2 regions of the Lactobacillus rizhaonensis genome follow, and region 1 is predicted to be linked to the other one. Evidence: predicted binding sites of a transcription regulator. Region 1 holds the regulator's gene; the other holds the start of a gene.
What was found. Region 1 encodes NrdR, which represses ribonucleotide reductase genes. Its sites were predicted from a motif close to ACACNATATATNGTGT; they were not measured.

Region 1 (7,952 bases):
GAGTAATTTTAATGCCCGAAATGCCAGAAGTTGAAACTGTCAGACGGACGCTACTTCCCCTGATTAAGGGAAAAACGATTAAAGAAGTAACTGTTTGGTATCCTAAAATAATAACTGGCGATGCCCATGAATTTGCCAGTCAATTAGCTGGTAAAAGAATAGAAACAATTGATCGTTATGCTAAATATTTGCTTATTCGTCTCAGTGGTCATTTAACTGTGGTATCGCATTTACGCATGGAAGGTAAATATCGTTTAGTCAAAGTAAATACCAAAAAAGATAAACACGATCATGTGCAAATTGTTTTTAACGATAATTCTGCTTTGCGTTACAATGATGTGCGTAAATTCGGACGCATGCAGTTGATTAAAACCGGCACAGAGAAAGAAAATACTGGTATTGGCAAATTGGGTGCTGAACCTAATTCAAAGGCGTTTACAGTTTCATACTTGCAAAATGGCTTAGCTCGTAAAAAGAAAAATATCAAAAATACATTGCTTGATCAATCAGTAGTGGCCGGTCTTGGTAACATTTACGTGGATGAAGTTTTGTGGGAAACAAAAATTCACCCATTAAGTATGGCTAATAGTATCCCAGCAGCAAAAGTTGCTGCATTGCATGATAATATTAATTCGTTGATAGAATTAGCTATAGCAGAAAGGGGTACTACTGTTCATACCTATCTTGATGCTAACGGCAAGACTGGTGGTTTTCAAAAAATGTTGCAAGTATATGGTCACAAGGGCGAACCTTGTGAGCGTTGTGGAACTTCTCTTGAAAAAATTAAAGTAAACGGCCGAGGAACTACTTTTTGTCCTAAATGTCAGGTGATCTATAAATGACAACTATTTTGGGCTTAACTGGTGGAATAGCCAGTGGCAAAAGCACAGCAGATATATTTTTTAGGGAAAAACACATACCGGTGATAGACTGTGACCAAATAGCTCATGATATATTAAATATTGGCAATAAAGGTTATGAATTAGTTAGAAAACAGTTTGGCCCTCAAATAATCACTGAAGATCAATTAATCAACCGGGCAGTTTTAGGACAAATAGTTTTCAATGACGAAAAGCAACTTGACATTCTTAATAAAATTACCCATCCGTTGATTTTTAAAGAAATACAAGATAAAATTGCGCTAAACAAGATTGCTAAAAAACCTTTAATTATTGTAGATGCACCAGTTTTGTTTGAAGCAAATGGTCAAAAATATTGTGATTGCACTTTATTAATTGCAATACCTGAATCTTTGCAGTTAAAGCGGCTGATGTTAAGGGATCACTTAAGTAAAGATGCTGCTTTGAAACGCATCCGCAGTCAGATGCCCTTGTCTCAGAAAGAAAAACTAGCTGACTTTGTCATTAAAAATGTTGGTACAAAGCAAGCTCTGAAATATCAACTTGAGCAGTTGCTTCTTAAAATAAAAGAGGAGTATTAATATGGAATGTCCGAATTGTCACAAAAATGCATCAAAAGTAATAGATTCTCGCCCCAGTGATGAAAATCGTGCAATCAGACGGCGGCGTGAATGTGAAAACTGTGGTTTTCGTTTTACTACGTTTGAAAGAGTTGAGACTACACCACTACTGGTAATCAAAAATGATGGCACTCGTGAACCTTTTAACCGTAAAAAAATTTTACACGGCGTAATGGCTGCGGGACAAAAGCGTCCAATATCTAGTTCTCAATTTGAAGAATTAGTTGATCATGTAGAAAACAAAGTGCGTCAGCAAGGAGTTAGTGAAATTTCTTCCAAAAAGATTGGTCAATTAGTAATGGATGAATTGGCTAAAATTGATGATGTCGCTTATATTCGTTTTGCTTCTATTTATCGTGAATTTAAAGATATGTCCAGCTTCATGAAAACCATGGAAGACATGATTGCAAAAAGGGAGAAAGGTAATTAATTATGTTTGAGACAAATGATCCCAAACAACCATTTTTCATTGCTAACAGGGTAGATATTTTTCCTAATGATTTAAGAGTTTTAATCAAATTATACCAGCCACTCATAGGATCTTTGGCACTGGCAGTTTATTTAAGCTTAAATGAAGACTACAATCCGCAGGCGATGCTCTCTGATGCTAAAGGTATCTATTTCTTGCTGGAACAAGCGGACTGTGATATCAAAAAATTATTTCCTGCTTTGCATAAACTTGAAGCAGTTGGTCTAATTGAAAGCCATTTGCTTGCTAATCAAATTATGGGTCATGTTTTGTGCTTCGAACTTAAGAATGTTCCTTCCAGCAGTGAATTTTTTACAACCGCACTTTTAGCAAGTTTATTAAAAGAAAAAGTCGGTATTACAGCCTTTAATAAATTGAGCCATGAGTTTGCCAGAGAAACAAAGCAAAGTCAAAGCAGCATAAGTGGTATTAAGGAAGCACCTAACGTATCTGCATCCTTTATGGAAGTTTTTCATTTACCTGACCAAGAAGCAATTGATCCTTCAATTGATGTTAAAAAAGCTGCTAAAGAAAACAGTTATGCTTCTAAAGATTTTGCCACCGTCAATGAACAAGACCATATTGACTGGGATTTTATGAAACAACAATTTGAAATTTATCAAATTGCGGGCAGTGAAATTGATCAGAATGAAGAAGCTATTCGAGCTGTTATGCGCATGTACGGACTTTCTGAGCAAGAATTTGTTGACGAAGCAATACCTTGTTTACATGGTGATTATCGCTTGAATATGCGTCAAATTAAGCAATCTATCGCTAACAGTATTCATGGCAGTGACACGCGCCGGCATTTGCCAAAAAAGGAAGAAATAACAGACAAGGTCGTCAATAATAGTCACTTAAATGAAGAGCAACAACAGTTATTACAGAAAGCTCAATCTGATTCTCCAGCTCAGTTTTTGTATCATTTAAAAACCGAGCGAAATGATTTTGTTGATGCCAGTGAATATCAAGTGCTTGATAATTTATATAACGATAAAGGAATACCCGCAGAATTGCTTAATATTTTGACTTATGCTTGTTTAAAGAGTGGTCCCAATGTCTCTTTTCGCCTAGCAAATAAAATACTTCATGATTGGCTGCAGCACGGGGTTAAAACTGCTAGTCAAGCTTTGGAATACATGGAAAAGAGAAAAAAGGTACAGGAACAAAGAAGCGGTCGTTATCATTCTTTTGCTCCCAGAAAAACGGTTGAAAAGGGCACGGATTGGAACAAACAAAAGCCAAAAGTAAAATCGGATGTTTCCAGTGCAGAATTAAAAGAATTTTTCAAGAATTTTGAAGATAAAAACGGCATGAAGTAGGTGAAAAAATGCAATCCATCAAAAAAATTATGGTTAAGGGACAAACAGCTAAAGCAGATGAGGAAAGTACAGCTAAAATTAAGCAAAAAGTATTGGCTGAACCCAAAGTGCAACAATTTATCAGCCAGCACCAAGAGCAGCTTAACGACAGTATAATTGATAAAAGCTTACCCAGCCTTTTCGAGTTTTATCTCAGTCAACATAAAAAAGACCCGGTAACTCAAGGATATTATCCTGATTTAATTATGAATAAAAATGCAATTAGTTTAAAGTTCGTTCCTGAGGACAGTAAGCTGATTCATGATAGAGAAATTAGTATTAAGAAACACTTACGCTTAATTAATTTACCTGACGGACTGCATGATATTCGTTTGAGTCAAATTGAACTGACTCCTGAAAGAAAAGAAGTAATGACAGCTATTCAAAAGTTTTTATATCATTATTCTCAGGATATTCATCAAAAGGGGTTATATTTATCAGGTAATTTTGGTATTGGTAAAACCTATATATTGGCGGGATTGGCAAATCAGGTTGCTGCCATGAACAAATATGTTGTTTTTTTACATGTTCCTACTTTTATTGCCAGTTTGGCAAGCCATTTTAATGATAATAGTCTGCAAGATGAAGTTTACACAATTGCAAACTGTGATTTATTAATACTTGATGATATCGGTGCGGAAAACTTGAGTCAGTGGTCACGCGACGAGGTTTTAGCAGTAATTTTACAAGCAAGAATGGATAATATTTTGCCAACCTTCTTTTCGTCCAACTTTGCTATGAATGACTTAGAAGATCATTTCAAAGAGACCAAAAATGCTATTGAACCAGTAAAAGCTGCCAGATTAATGGAAAGAATACATTCTCTAGCCACTGAAATAGTCATCTCTGGTCCTAATCGGCGGCATTAGTGACTAAAAAGTCCAGTTTGAATATTTTTAGTGAAAATATACTTGCATTAAAAAATTATTGGGTTATAATTAACTGCAATGAATGAACATGTTGTAATACGATTCAGAGAGAGAAGCATTATTCTGGAAGCTTCCATTAGTGTTACAACCCACTCATTCGTACCTGAAATTAAAAAGATGGGTTAGATCCGTTATAATCTTCAACGAGATAGTCTGGAGTCCAGACTAAATTTTGGGTGGAACCACGTTAATTAACGTCCCAGTGCTTAACTGCACTGGGATTTTTTTATTTATTTGAATTTTGGAGGAAAAAATGAGTTTTGCAATTACTTTGCCAGATGGTTCTAAAAAGGAATATGAAGATGGAGTATCAGTTTCTGATTTAGCACATGATATAGGTACATCCTTAGGTAAAGCTGCTATTGGAGCAAAAGTAAACGGTCAAGTTGTTTCTTTGGACTACAAATTAAATAAAGATGCTGAAGTTGCAATTATTACCGATAAGGATGAAGTAGGCTTAAATATTTTACGAGCTACAGTAGCCTTTGTTTTTGAAGCTGTTGCTAAAAAAGCTTATCCTGAGATTCATTTTGGTGAACATGCAGCGAATGAAGATGGATTTTTTGTTGATACTGACAAAGAAAATCAGATTAAAGTTAATGAACTTCCAGAATTAGAGAAAGCAATTAAAAAAGTTATTAAGGCTGGAAATAAAATTGAATCTTCTTTCATGTCAAAAGCAGAATTATCTGAAATTTTTAAAGATGATCCGTATAAAAGTGAATTGCTAAAAGCAGAAAAAGATGATCAAATTCAAGTATACAAGCTAGGTGACTTCATTGACTTTGGCTTCGACGTGTTACTGCCTAATACAGGAAAGATTAAGCAATTTAAATTGTTATCGGTTGCTGGCGCTTATTGGAAAGGTCAATCATCTAACCCTATGCTTCAAAGAATTTCCGGTACAGCCTTCTTTAAAAAGGCTGATTTAGATGCAGATATTAAGCGTCGTGAAGAAATTAAAGAACGTGATCACAGAACAATTGGCCGGGATCTTGATTTATTCTTTGTAGATCCCAAAGTCGGAGCTGGATTACCTTACTGGATGCCTAAAGGAGCAACAATTCGCCGGGTAGTTGAACGTTACATCATTGATAAAGAGGTAGCTGATGGTTACCAACACGTTTATACCCCTGTGCTCATGAACGTTGACGCTTATAAAACATCAGGCCACTGGGCACACTATCGTGATGACATGTTTCCACCGATGGATATGGGAGACGGGGAAATGCTTGAGCTGCGTCCTATGAATTGTCCGTCACACATTCAAATTTATAAGCACCATATTCGTTCATACCGCGAGTTGCCAATTCGAATTGCAGAGCTGGGTATGATGCACAGATATGAAAAATCTGGTGCTTTGTCAGGTTTACAACGCGTAAGAGAAATGACTTTAAATGATGGTCATACATTTGTGACCTTAGACCAGGTTCAAAGTGAATTCTCTAAGATTTTGACTTTAATTCTGGATGTATACAAAGACTTTGACATCACCGATTACTACTTCAGACTTTCCTATCGTGACCCGAAAAATACTAAGAAGTATTTTGCTAATGATGAAATGTGGGAAAGAAGTCAGTCAATGTTAAAAAAGGCAATGGATGATATGGGCCTTGATTATGTCGAAGCAGAAGGTGAAGCCGCATTCTACGGTCCTAAACTTGATATTCAGACTAAGACTGCTTTAGGTGCTGATGAAACCATGTCCACTATTCAACTGGACTTCATGCTTCCTGAACGTTTTAACTTAACTTATGTTGGTCAAGATGGTGAAGAACACCGTCCAGTTATGATTCACCGTGGTATTGTCGGAACTATGGAACGTTTCATCGCTTACTTGATTGAAATATACAAAGGGGCTTTCCCAACCTGGTTAGCTCCAGTTCAAGTTGAAGTAATTCCTGTTAACCTGGACGCTCATTCAGATTACGCTAAGAAAGTTCGTGATGAGCTTAATAAGAGAGGCTTTAGAGCTGAAGCAGACTTACGTAATGAAAAATTGGGCTACAAGATTCGTGAATCGCAAACACAAAAAGTACCCTATACTCTAGTTTTAGGTGACAAAGAGCTCAAGGGCAATAGTGTTAACGTTCGTCGCTATGGTACTGAAGAAGAAGTAGCAAAGAGTTTTGACGAATTTATTCGTGAAATTGAACAAGATGTTAAATCATACTCGTGCAATGAATAAAAGAGTAAAAGATAATAAAAAATTTAATAGATGGCAGAAATAGTTTGATGACTTAAATCTTAATATAAAACCGCTAAAATTTGCACGTCGAGTAACAAAATGTAGTGTTGACGGGATGCACTTTTGATTAATTAATCAATTGATAAAAATTAGGTTGGATAATTAAATTAAAACTGCTAAAAGGAGTAATAATTATGTCAATGGTAGAATTTCATGACGTGCAGAAATTTTATGGCAAATTTCACGCGTTGCATAATATCAATTTACAAATCGATAAAGGTGAAACTGTTGTTTTGATTGGACCTTCCGGTTCTGGTAAAAGTACACTTATCAGAACAATAAATCGGTTAGAATCAATTCAGGGTGGCAAATTAATAGTCAACAATCAGGATTTATCCAATCCGAAGACTGATTCAAACAGATTGCGCCAAGATGTGGGAATGGTTTTTCAGCATTTTAATCTCTATAAAAACAAAAATGTCTTGGAAAACGTCATGCTGGCACCAAGAATTGTAAGCCATTTACCCGAAGAAGAAAATAAAAAACAGGCACTGCATCTGCTTGATATGGTTGGTATGGCAGATAAGGCTCAAAATATGCCGGCACAAATATCTGGTGGACAAAAGCAACGCGTCGCTATTGCTCGGTCCTTAGCAATGAATCCCAAATTGTTACTTTTTGATGAGCCAACTTCAGCACTTGACCCAGAAATGATAGACGAAGTGTTGCAAGTAATTAAAAAGGTAACATCAGCTAGTGATATGACTTCCTTGATTGTGACTCACGAAATGGGCTTTGCTAAAGAAGTGGCTAATCGCGTTATCTTTATGGATCAGGGTCATATTGTGGAAGATGATGATAGTACTTCCTTTTTTAAGCAGCCTAAAACAGATCGTGCTCAACAATTCTTAAGCAAAATAATAGCGCATTAAGATGGGGGCATTATCATGAAAAAAATAATTTGCTCAATCTCGCTACTAATCGGAATGTTCCTTTTATCTGGTTGCGGTAATAAAGTCGCTGATCAATCAGCTTTAAAAAATATTCGTTCATCCAATACTATTACTTGGGCTGTTGAAGGTGATAAAAAGCTATTTAGTTTAATTGATATCAGAGATGATAAAGAAAAAGGCTTTGATATTGATATGGCTAAAGCTATTACCAAAGAAATTTTAGGTCCAAAAGGTCAAGCCCGCTTTACTCTTGCCACTTCACAATCAAGAATTCCCTTGCTGAAAAATGGCAATGTTGATGCGGTAATTGCCACTTTGACAATTACTCCTGAAAGAGCTCAAGTAATCAGTTTTTCTAAGCCGTATTTTCAGGCTGGTAAATCGTTCCTTGTTCCTAAAGGATCCAATATTAAAAGGCCAAGCGATCTTAATGGTAAAACTGTAATCGGTATTGTTGGTGATAACTCAGTTGAGGCAATAAAGAAGGTTGCTCCCAGAGCAAAAGTTGTTGCTATGCAAGATTATGGTCAAGCTGTATCAGCTTTGAAATCTCATCAAGGTGACGCTTTGAC
Region 2 (7,952 bases), on a different contig from region 1:
AGCAGTGGCTGTAAAAACTGCCCCTTTATCCATGCCACTAGCTCCCAAGACACTTGGGTTAACAAATAAAATGTATGACATGCTGATAAAAGTTGTTAACCCAGCAAGAAACTCAATTTTAACATTGGTTTTGTACTTATCGAGTTGAAAATAACTCTTTATAAAATTCATCTAACCTCTCCCAAATATATTGTTCGTGTTTCAAATCAAACTAACGACTATTCTAGTTTACCATTCATTTAAAATAATGCAAACACGAATAATACTAGCTACAATTAGGAGAAGTAAGCATAATTTATTAATAGTTACATTTATGAACAAATTGACCTGTTAATACTTTAATCGGTAAAATGAGGGTAAATCGGTATTAATTTATGAAGCTCGATAGGAGAAAAAATGGGAAATTTAATTTTTTCAGATATAGATGGTAGTTTAATTAATTCAAAACAAGAAGTAACACCTAAAACTAAAATGGCTATTCAGAGACAAATTATTAAGGGTGATGTTTTTGTGCCAGTTTCTGCCCGCATGCCCAAGGCAATTATGTCAGTTGTCGGTGAAATTACTAAAGTATGTCCTATGGTTGCATATAATGGTGCTTTAGTTTTGGATGAAATGGGTCATACGCTTGATTCACGTTCCATGCCTTCTGCAAAAGCTGCAAAAATATGTACCTACATTGAACATAAAAATAATGGTGTTGTTTGGAATGTCTACAGCGGTAACAACTGGTATTATTTCCCAGGTAATAATGATGAATTAGTTAAGAACGAGGAAAAAATAGTTAAATTCAAGGCACAGCCAAGTTCAATTGCTGAAATCAGCCAACTTGAAAATGTTCATAAAATTTTGCTGATGGGCACGCCCGATTTATTAGATGCTACTCAAAAAGACTTGCAACAGCTTTATCCCGAATTTTATATCGTAAAGTCAGCTGCAAATTTATTGGAAGTTGTTGTTAAGGGAGTTTCTAAGGGTCAGGGTGCAAAAGTAGTGGCTCAGGCCTTGAGCGCAGACCTAAAAAAATGCTGGGCATTTGGCGACAATTATAATGACGAAAAAATGCTGCAATCAGTAGGTCATCCAGTAGTAATGGGGAATGCGCCGGAGAATCTAAAAAGAAAATTTGCAACTACTTTAGACAACAATCATGATGGAATAGCAGCGGTCCTTGACAAAATAAATTAGTGAATTTTATTTTGCTTCAAGTAAGGGAGATCGTGCTTTATTACCAAACCATTTGTGATTAATTCTTGTGAGAGTACCATTTCGTGCTACTTTTTCTAGTGCTTGATTGACTTTGCGCTTCATGGTAACGTCACTTTTTCTCATGCCGACACCAAATTCTTCTTTAGGGAAAGGACTATCGATTTCGGTAAAATTTTCCGGATGCTTTTGCTTGGAAATGTAATAGTCTGCATAAGAACTGTCGATTAATAGTCCATCAATCCGGCCTGCAGTTAAATCTATAAAAGCATTAGTAAAGGAATCATAGAGAATTGGATCATGATTTTTAATATGGTTTTTAAAAACTTTAGGATATTTCATTACATCGTTATAGCCAGAAGAACCGGTTTGTACTCCTAAAGTTTTATTTTTCATTGCAGCAATAGTATTAATTTTATTCTTTTTGAGACTTACTAACACTTGTGAAGTATACAAATAAGTTTTACTAAAATTAACTTTGGCCTTACGTTCTGGATTCTTGCTAAAACCATTCCATATTAGATCAATTGTGCCATTTTTAAGTTCTGTAGTGTTCATAGACCAGTCAATAGTTTGAAAGCTGACATTAATGCCATACTGCTTAAATACTGCATTAGCGAGATCTACGTCATAACCAATTAACTGACCATTTTTTTGTCTGAAATCCATGGGCACAAAAGTATCATCTACACCAACTGTGACGTAACCACGTTGCTTGATATGGGACCAATTGTCAACTTCGTTAGCTTTTCTATTAATTGACACACCACTACAGCCAGAGGCAAAGAAGATAGAACAGACGAGCGTTATTGTAAGAATTAAGAGGCGTTTAGTTTTCACTTATATTACCTTCTTATCATCTAATGCTTTAACTTTGAATACTTGATCAGCAACTTGACTGGCGAATTCCATGTCATGGGTCACAATAATTTGCGTCATTTTATTATTATCTTTAAGTTTTAAAATTATTTCCCCGACTTTTGTTCTTAAATCTGGGTCCAAAGCAGAGGTGGGCTCATCATAACATAAAATATGGGGTTCCATTGCCAGTGCCCGCACAATAGCTACTCTTTGCTGTTGGCCGCCAGAAAGCTGATAGGGATAAAGATCTTCTTTACCAGTTAAATCCAATTGCTGCAATAACTTTTGTGCGTGAGTTTGCGCCTGCTCTGCGTTTTCTTTTAAAACTAAAGTTGGTGCCAAAGTAATGTTTTCAATTACAGTTAAATTAGGAAAAAGTTCGTAGTTTTGAAAAACGACTCCGATAATATGACTTTTGCTATCAGGAGCAGTCGGGTCGAATTTTTGCCCATCCCATAAGAATTCACCTGAATCAATTCTTTCCAAACCACTTAAACAGCGCAATAAAGTGGTTTTTCCCGCTCCCGAAGGTCCTACAATGGCCAAAATCTCTCTGTCAGGAATAGTGAGGTTTAATTTGTTTAAGATAGTGCGTGAGCCAAATTTTTTGGTAATGTTTTTAAGTTCTAGCATATTGTTTCCTTTAATTTACTTCCACTTTGCGAAATTGCGTTCAATCTTCTTTAGTAAAAATGATGCAATACCGGTCATTAGTAAATAGATTATCCCAACTATTACTAAAGGAATCAGTGTTACGTCTCTGGCAGTAGCAACATTGCCGGCACGTAAAAGTTCACCTAGACCGATGACATAAACCAGCGAAGTATCCTTAACCAGGTTAATAACTTCGTTTCCGATTGACGGTATAACAATTTTGCTGACTTGCGGAATTATAATATGCGTCAAAGTTTGCCAGTAATTTAGCCTCAAAACCCGTGCACTTTCATATTGTCCTATTGGAATTGACTGAAAGCCCCCACGGAAAATTTCTGCGAAATAGGCTGTGTAGTTTAAGATAAAAGCAAAAAGCGCTGCATCGTAGCGTTGAAAAATTATTCCGACTATGGGTAAACCATAAAAAATAAAAATCAATTGTAACAAGAGTGGGGTGCCACGCATAATCCAAATATAAAATTTTAGAACTAATCGTAGAGGCTTAAAATGTGACAGTAAGCCTAAGCTAACTATAATCCCTAAGGGAATAGCAGTAATTAAAGTCCAAAAGAATAAAATTAATGTCATTTTTGCACCTGCAAAGAGAGAGGGCATGATTGAAAGGATATAATTCATTTTTTCTCCTTCTTATGAAGTTAATTTAGTAAGGTGGGAAAATAATTAGCCTGGTCGAGCTAATTAAAGCTGGATAAATTAATTAAAAAAATATGTGAAAAATATATGATTCAATAATAACATAGTTTTCTGATTTTTTATTTGAGTAAGTAACAAAATATTTAAATTGTCTTTTAGTAATATAATTACTATCTATTACTTTTAGAGCTTTTATTATAAATTAAACAACACTTTAAAATATCAATAAGTAACATAAAAAGGCCATTAGCACATAGTGCTAATGACCTTTTGAGTGATTTATTGTTAATCTATTTGAATATTTGTAGACTTATTCCATGATTCGGGTAATTTACCCATTTCTTTTAATTTGGCAACAATTTGATCAAGTACAACTTCTCTTGCCTGCTTATCAGTCATAAAGTCTAGTTTGTCACCATCTATCTCCATTTTGGGTGAGTAGTCATATTTTTCATACCAAGGTTTATAGTAGCGTAAAAGCCGCTTATAATAATCTTCCAGCGTTGCATCATAGCTCAATTGTTCATAAGGTCGACCACGCTTTTGAATTCTTTTAATCATGGTGTCGTATGAAACTTTAATATGAACCAGCAAGTCTGGATTTTTCTTAGGCATATGTTTGAGCTCACTCATCATATTATTAAGCAGTTCGTAATATGTATCTACTTCTTCACTCGTTGCACGGCCAATGTCCGCATTCATTTGGAAGAAAAGGGCGTCCTCATAGATTGAACGATCAAGAACATTATTATCATCAGTCAATGCATCCTTGATACTACGAAAACGAGTGTTTAGAAAAAATACCTGAAGTAAGAATGCATACTTTTTAGGATCGGCATAAAAAAGTGGCAAAACAGGATTGTCATCGACACTCTCATAAAATGGTTTGGTTCCTAAATACTTAGCTAATATACTGGTTAAACTGGATTTACCGGCTCCAATTGGCCCGCTTAAAACAATAACTGTCATCACGTTCCTTCTCTATTCTAAATTGCCTATTGCATGCAATTTATTATCAATTTGATTTAAAACTTCTTTTTTTGCATCTTCATCGCAGATAAAATCGTATTTATCCCCATCAATTTTAATTTTTGGCGAAGCATCGTATTTTTCATACCACGGTTCATAATACTTAATTAACCGCGCGTAGTAATCTTTTAAACTGGGATCTGTACTGATTTGTTCAAATGAACGGCCCCGCTTTTTAATGCGTTTGAGCATTGTATCCAGGGAAACATGAATGTAAATTAGTAAATCTGGCTTTTTGCTGGGATTACCTGGGGTATCTTCCATCATGTTTTCGAGTAAGCTGTCGTATATCTTAAATTCAGTAGGGTCAGCTACTTTACTGTCCGCGTTCATTTTGAAAAAGAGTGCATCTTCATAAATTGAACGGTCAGATACACTATTTTTTTCACGAATTGCTTGGTTGATTTGTGCTAAACGGTGGTTAAGCAGATAGATATTAAGCAAAAAGGTATAGCGTTTCATGTCTTGGTAATATAAAGGAAGAACAGGATTATTATCAACTCCCTCATAAAAGGCTTGTGTACCTAAGTGCTCAGCTAAAATACTAGTTAAACTGGATTTACCGGCTCCAATTGGCCCACTTAAAACAATAACTTGGATCACGTTCTTTCATAAATACAATATATAGATTCTTATTTAGTTTAATACGAGATATAGTGGTATACAAGCAAAAAGTAAATTAAAATTTTAATCAAAAAGTCAAGTAATTTTGTATAATACAGAATAAAAAATTAAGTATTCAAGTAAATAATTTGTTGTAAAAGTTAGATGTTACACGTGAAACTAAAAAATCTGACTGATAAATCTTAATTAATTATTTTACTGAGGATTGGTGCCGATATCATTCGGTGTTAAGCCCTTTTATTCTGTATTTTGATTCTTTCGATTCTGTGATAAATAAAGTAGTCAATAATTGCTCGTTTTGATTGCATTAAGTATAATAAGTGATTTTGCAATTGTAGAACGAATTATTTTTTAAAGGCTCGAAAAAGTTGCAGTTGATATTTATTACTGCTGCTATGGGAAAATTCTAAGAATGAAAATTAAAAACAAATTGTTTTAATATTAAAAAAGATATAAGATAGTAAGTAAATTATAAAATTATTAGTAAATGATGGAAGCAAGAGGGCATAACTGATATCTTGAAAAGATTTTTATCTTTAGATAGTACAGCTCCTGCTGTAAGTACCAGTTAAGAGTCTTTTGAAGAAGTAATGCAAAAACCATATTATTTATTAAACCAAAATCATTTTAGTATTAACTCTAAAAATAGGGATTTAGACAGGAAGTAAATCATGGACGATACTATAACAAAATTTTCGCTTTGGACCTACATTAAACGTAATTCAGGCATGTATGTAATTCTGGCCATTTTCTATTTTGGCCGGAATTTAGCACAAACTGCTGCCAGCATTTTTAAAGGTAATGCACTTACTGCTTTGACTCAGCATAATTTAAACGGCTTTATTGTTGATACAGGTTTAAACTTGCTTAGCTGGGGCTTTTTTCTGATTTTCTTTTTTTGTAGTTCACGGTATTCCGCTGTAATCATCAAGGCCGTCGATAATTCCATTAGGAACGCATTAGCCCATATAATTGGTCGCCAAGAGTATGAAGATTTCAACAAGCACACGGAAGCTGACTATGTTTCCTGGTTTACTAACGATATTAACCAAATTAATCAAGATGGCTTTTTCAGTTTAGAGCAAACATTTAGCAGTGCACTCTTAGGCATTATTGCCAGTGTCATCCTGTTTTCTTACCATCCACTCTTATTTGTAACCACTTTGGTTTTTGCTGTTGTTATGATTTTATTTCCCCGTCTTTTTAAGAAAAAGTTGGAACAACTATCGCAAAAACAAAGCAGGCAAAATGAAGTATTAACGGCAAAAGCAACCGATGCTCTTGAAGGTTTTGTAAATCTGCTCACGCTTGGTCAGCAAAAATTGCTCAATAAAATAGTTCTTGCGGCATCAGATAAGACTGGACAGGCTCTGGTTAATTACATTACGGAAATGTCATTCTCTAATTCACTGATTAACCTGATAAGTATATCTGCTCAAACTATTTTAACCATTGAATCCGGATATCTGGCCTTTCACAACCAACTTCCTATCGGTGCTATTTTAATTGTTGGTTCAATGTCCGGTAACGTTTTTGGCAGCTTGACAGAAATCAGTATTGATCTAACTTCAATTCGGGCAGTACAGCCTATTTTTGACAAGTACAATAAACTAGCTAATGTGCAGAAGAAGACAGGGGACAAGGATGTTGCTCCTTTGACCCAGCAAATTGCATTTAACGACCTTTCGTTCAGCTACCGCAATAGTGATAGACCGATTTTAACGAATGTTGCTGGCAGCATTAAGCGAGGCGAACGGGTAGCTATTGTTGGTCCGTCAGGCTGCGGTAAGTCGACCCTGGTAAAATTAATTGGTGGTTTATTAACCGGCTACCAAGGATCACTTACCTGGGATAACAATGAATACCGCGAGCTTAGTCTGCGGTCGCTACATAAGCAGATCGCTTATATTGACCAGTCAGCCTATATTTTTGATGGCAGCCTGCGTTATAACATCACTTTAGATCGTGAGACAACTGAAGAAGAGCTGAAGACTGCGATTAGACGTGCAGGTTTGGAAAAATTTGTCGCTGACAGCGCCAGCGGGCTTGACACTGTTTTAAAACACGCCGGTAACAATATTTCAGGTGGGCAAAAGCAGCGAATTGCACTGGCACGGCAATTGCTGGGTAACCCGCAGGTTATTTTGGCCGATGAAATTACTTCCGCAATTGATGAAAAGGACGGACAAAAAATCGAACAGAGTTTACTCAATTTGAATGATATAACTTTAGTCTACATTTCCCATCACTTGCGACCTGAAATTAAAAAGCAGTTTGATCAAGTAATCGAATTGGGATGATAGAATACTAAATCTTTTATTGACCAATTAAATAAGTTGTGAAACTCTAGTCTTTTAGATTATGGGCATAGTGTTTTATGCAGATACAGTCAATAAAGATACTCTTAAATGCAAATGTAGCTATTACCTAATATTCTGCAGAAATAAGCGGTAAAATTGATGGCTTCTCAGGAGATATAATGTTTCCACGCACCGCCTTTTAAATGGAATGATAAAAATGAATGATGAACAATTTTTTAAGTTAAGAAAGATACTAGATCTTTTTAAAAAACAAGCTCCGACAGCTATTATTGAAGAGAATGTAAATAGCGTTGAAAATTATAAGGCAGAATCTGCTGATGAGTATAATAGAGCAAAAAGATATCTTGGCGAAAATAATAACTCGTTTAAATCTTTTCATGTAAGTGTGGATTCAGCAAAGGATTTCTTGTGTTTATTGAATTTGCTGGGTGCAATACATGCAAATTTTAATATACGTTCAAAGCCTTTTATAATAGAAGGAGAAGAAAATAGTAAGTCGCTAAAAAAAGAGAACGACTATTTTAACAATTGGATGGAGTGTTTTTCAAACTATGAATTTATGATAGTTAATTTTGATGAAACTGCTTTAGACCAGGATCAATA

Region 2: a site for NrdR is predicted at 5,049-5,064, ahead of AAA915_RS08025 (deoxynucleoside kinase). Genes of this name have one in related genera too.

The regions. Positions count from the first base shown of each region.
Region 1 is NZ_BTTV01000005.1:58,787-66,738, forward strand. Features, by position in the region: gene mutM (DNA-formamidopyrimidine glycosylase) at 12-842, shown strand; gene coaE (dephospho-CoA kinase) at 839-1,441, shown strand; gene nrdR (transcriptional regulator NrdR) at 1,443-1,910, shown strand; gene AAA915_RS07120 (DnaD domain protein) at 1,913-3,271, shown strand; gene dnaI (primosomal protein DnaI) at 3,280-4,179, shown strand; gene thrS (threonine--tRNA ligase) at 4,493-6,427, shown strand; gene AAA915_RS07135 (amino acid ABC transporter ATP-binding protein) at 6,622-7,359, shown strand; gene AAA915_RS07140 (transporter substrate-binding domain-containing protein) at 7,375-7,952, shown strand, end outside.
Region 2 is NZ_BTTV01000006.1:105,944-113,895, reverse strand. Features, by position in the region: gene AAA915_RS08055 (NCS2 family permease) at 1-171, opposite strand, end outside; gene AAA915_RS08050 (Cof-type HAD-IIB family hydrolase) at 397-1,188, shown strand; gene AAA915_RS08045 (amino acid ABC transporter substrate-binding protein) at 1,195-2,046, opposite strand; gene AAA915_RS08040 (amino acid ABC transporter ATP-binding protein) at 2,047-2,700, opposite strand; gene AAA915_RS08035 (amino acid ABC transporter permease) at 2,716-3,357, opposite strand; gene AAA915_RS08030 (deoxynucleoside kinase) at 3,661-4,344, opposite strand; gene AAA915_RS08025 (deoxynucleoside kinase) at 4,357-5,007, opposite strand; gene AAA915_RS08020 (ABC transporter ATP-binding protein) at 5,700-7,328, shown strand; gene AAA915_RS08015 (hypothetical protein) at 7,546-7,952, shown strand, end outside.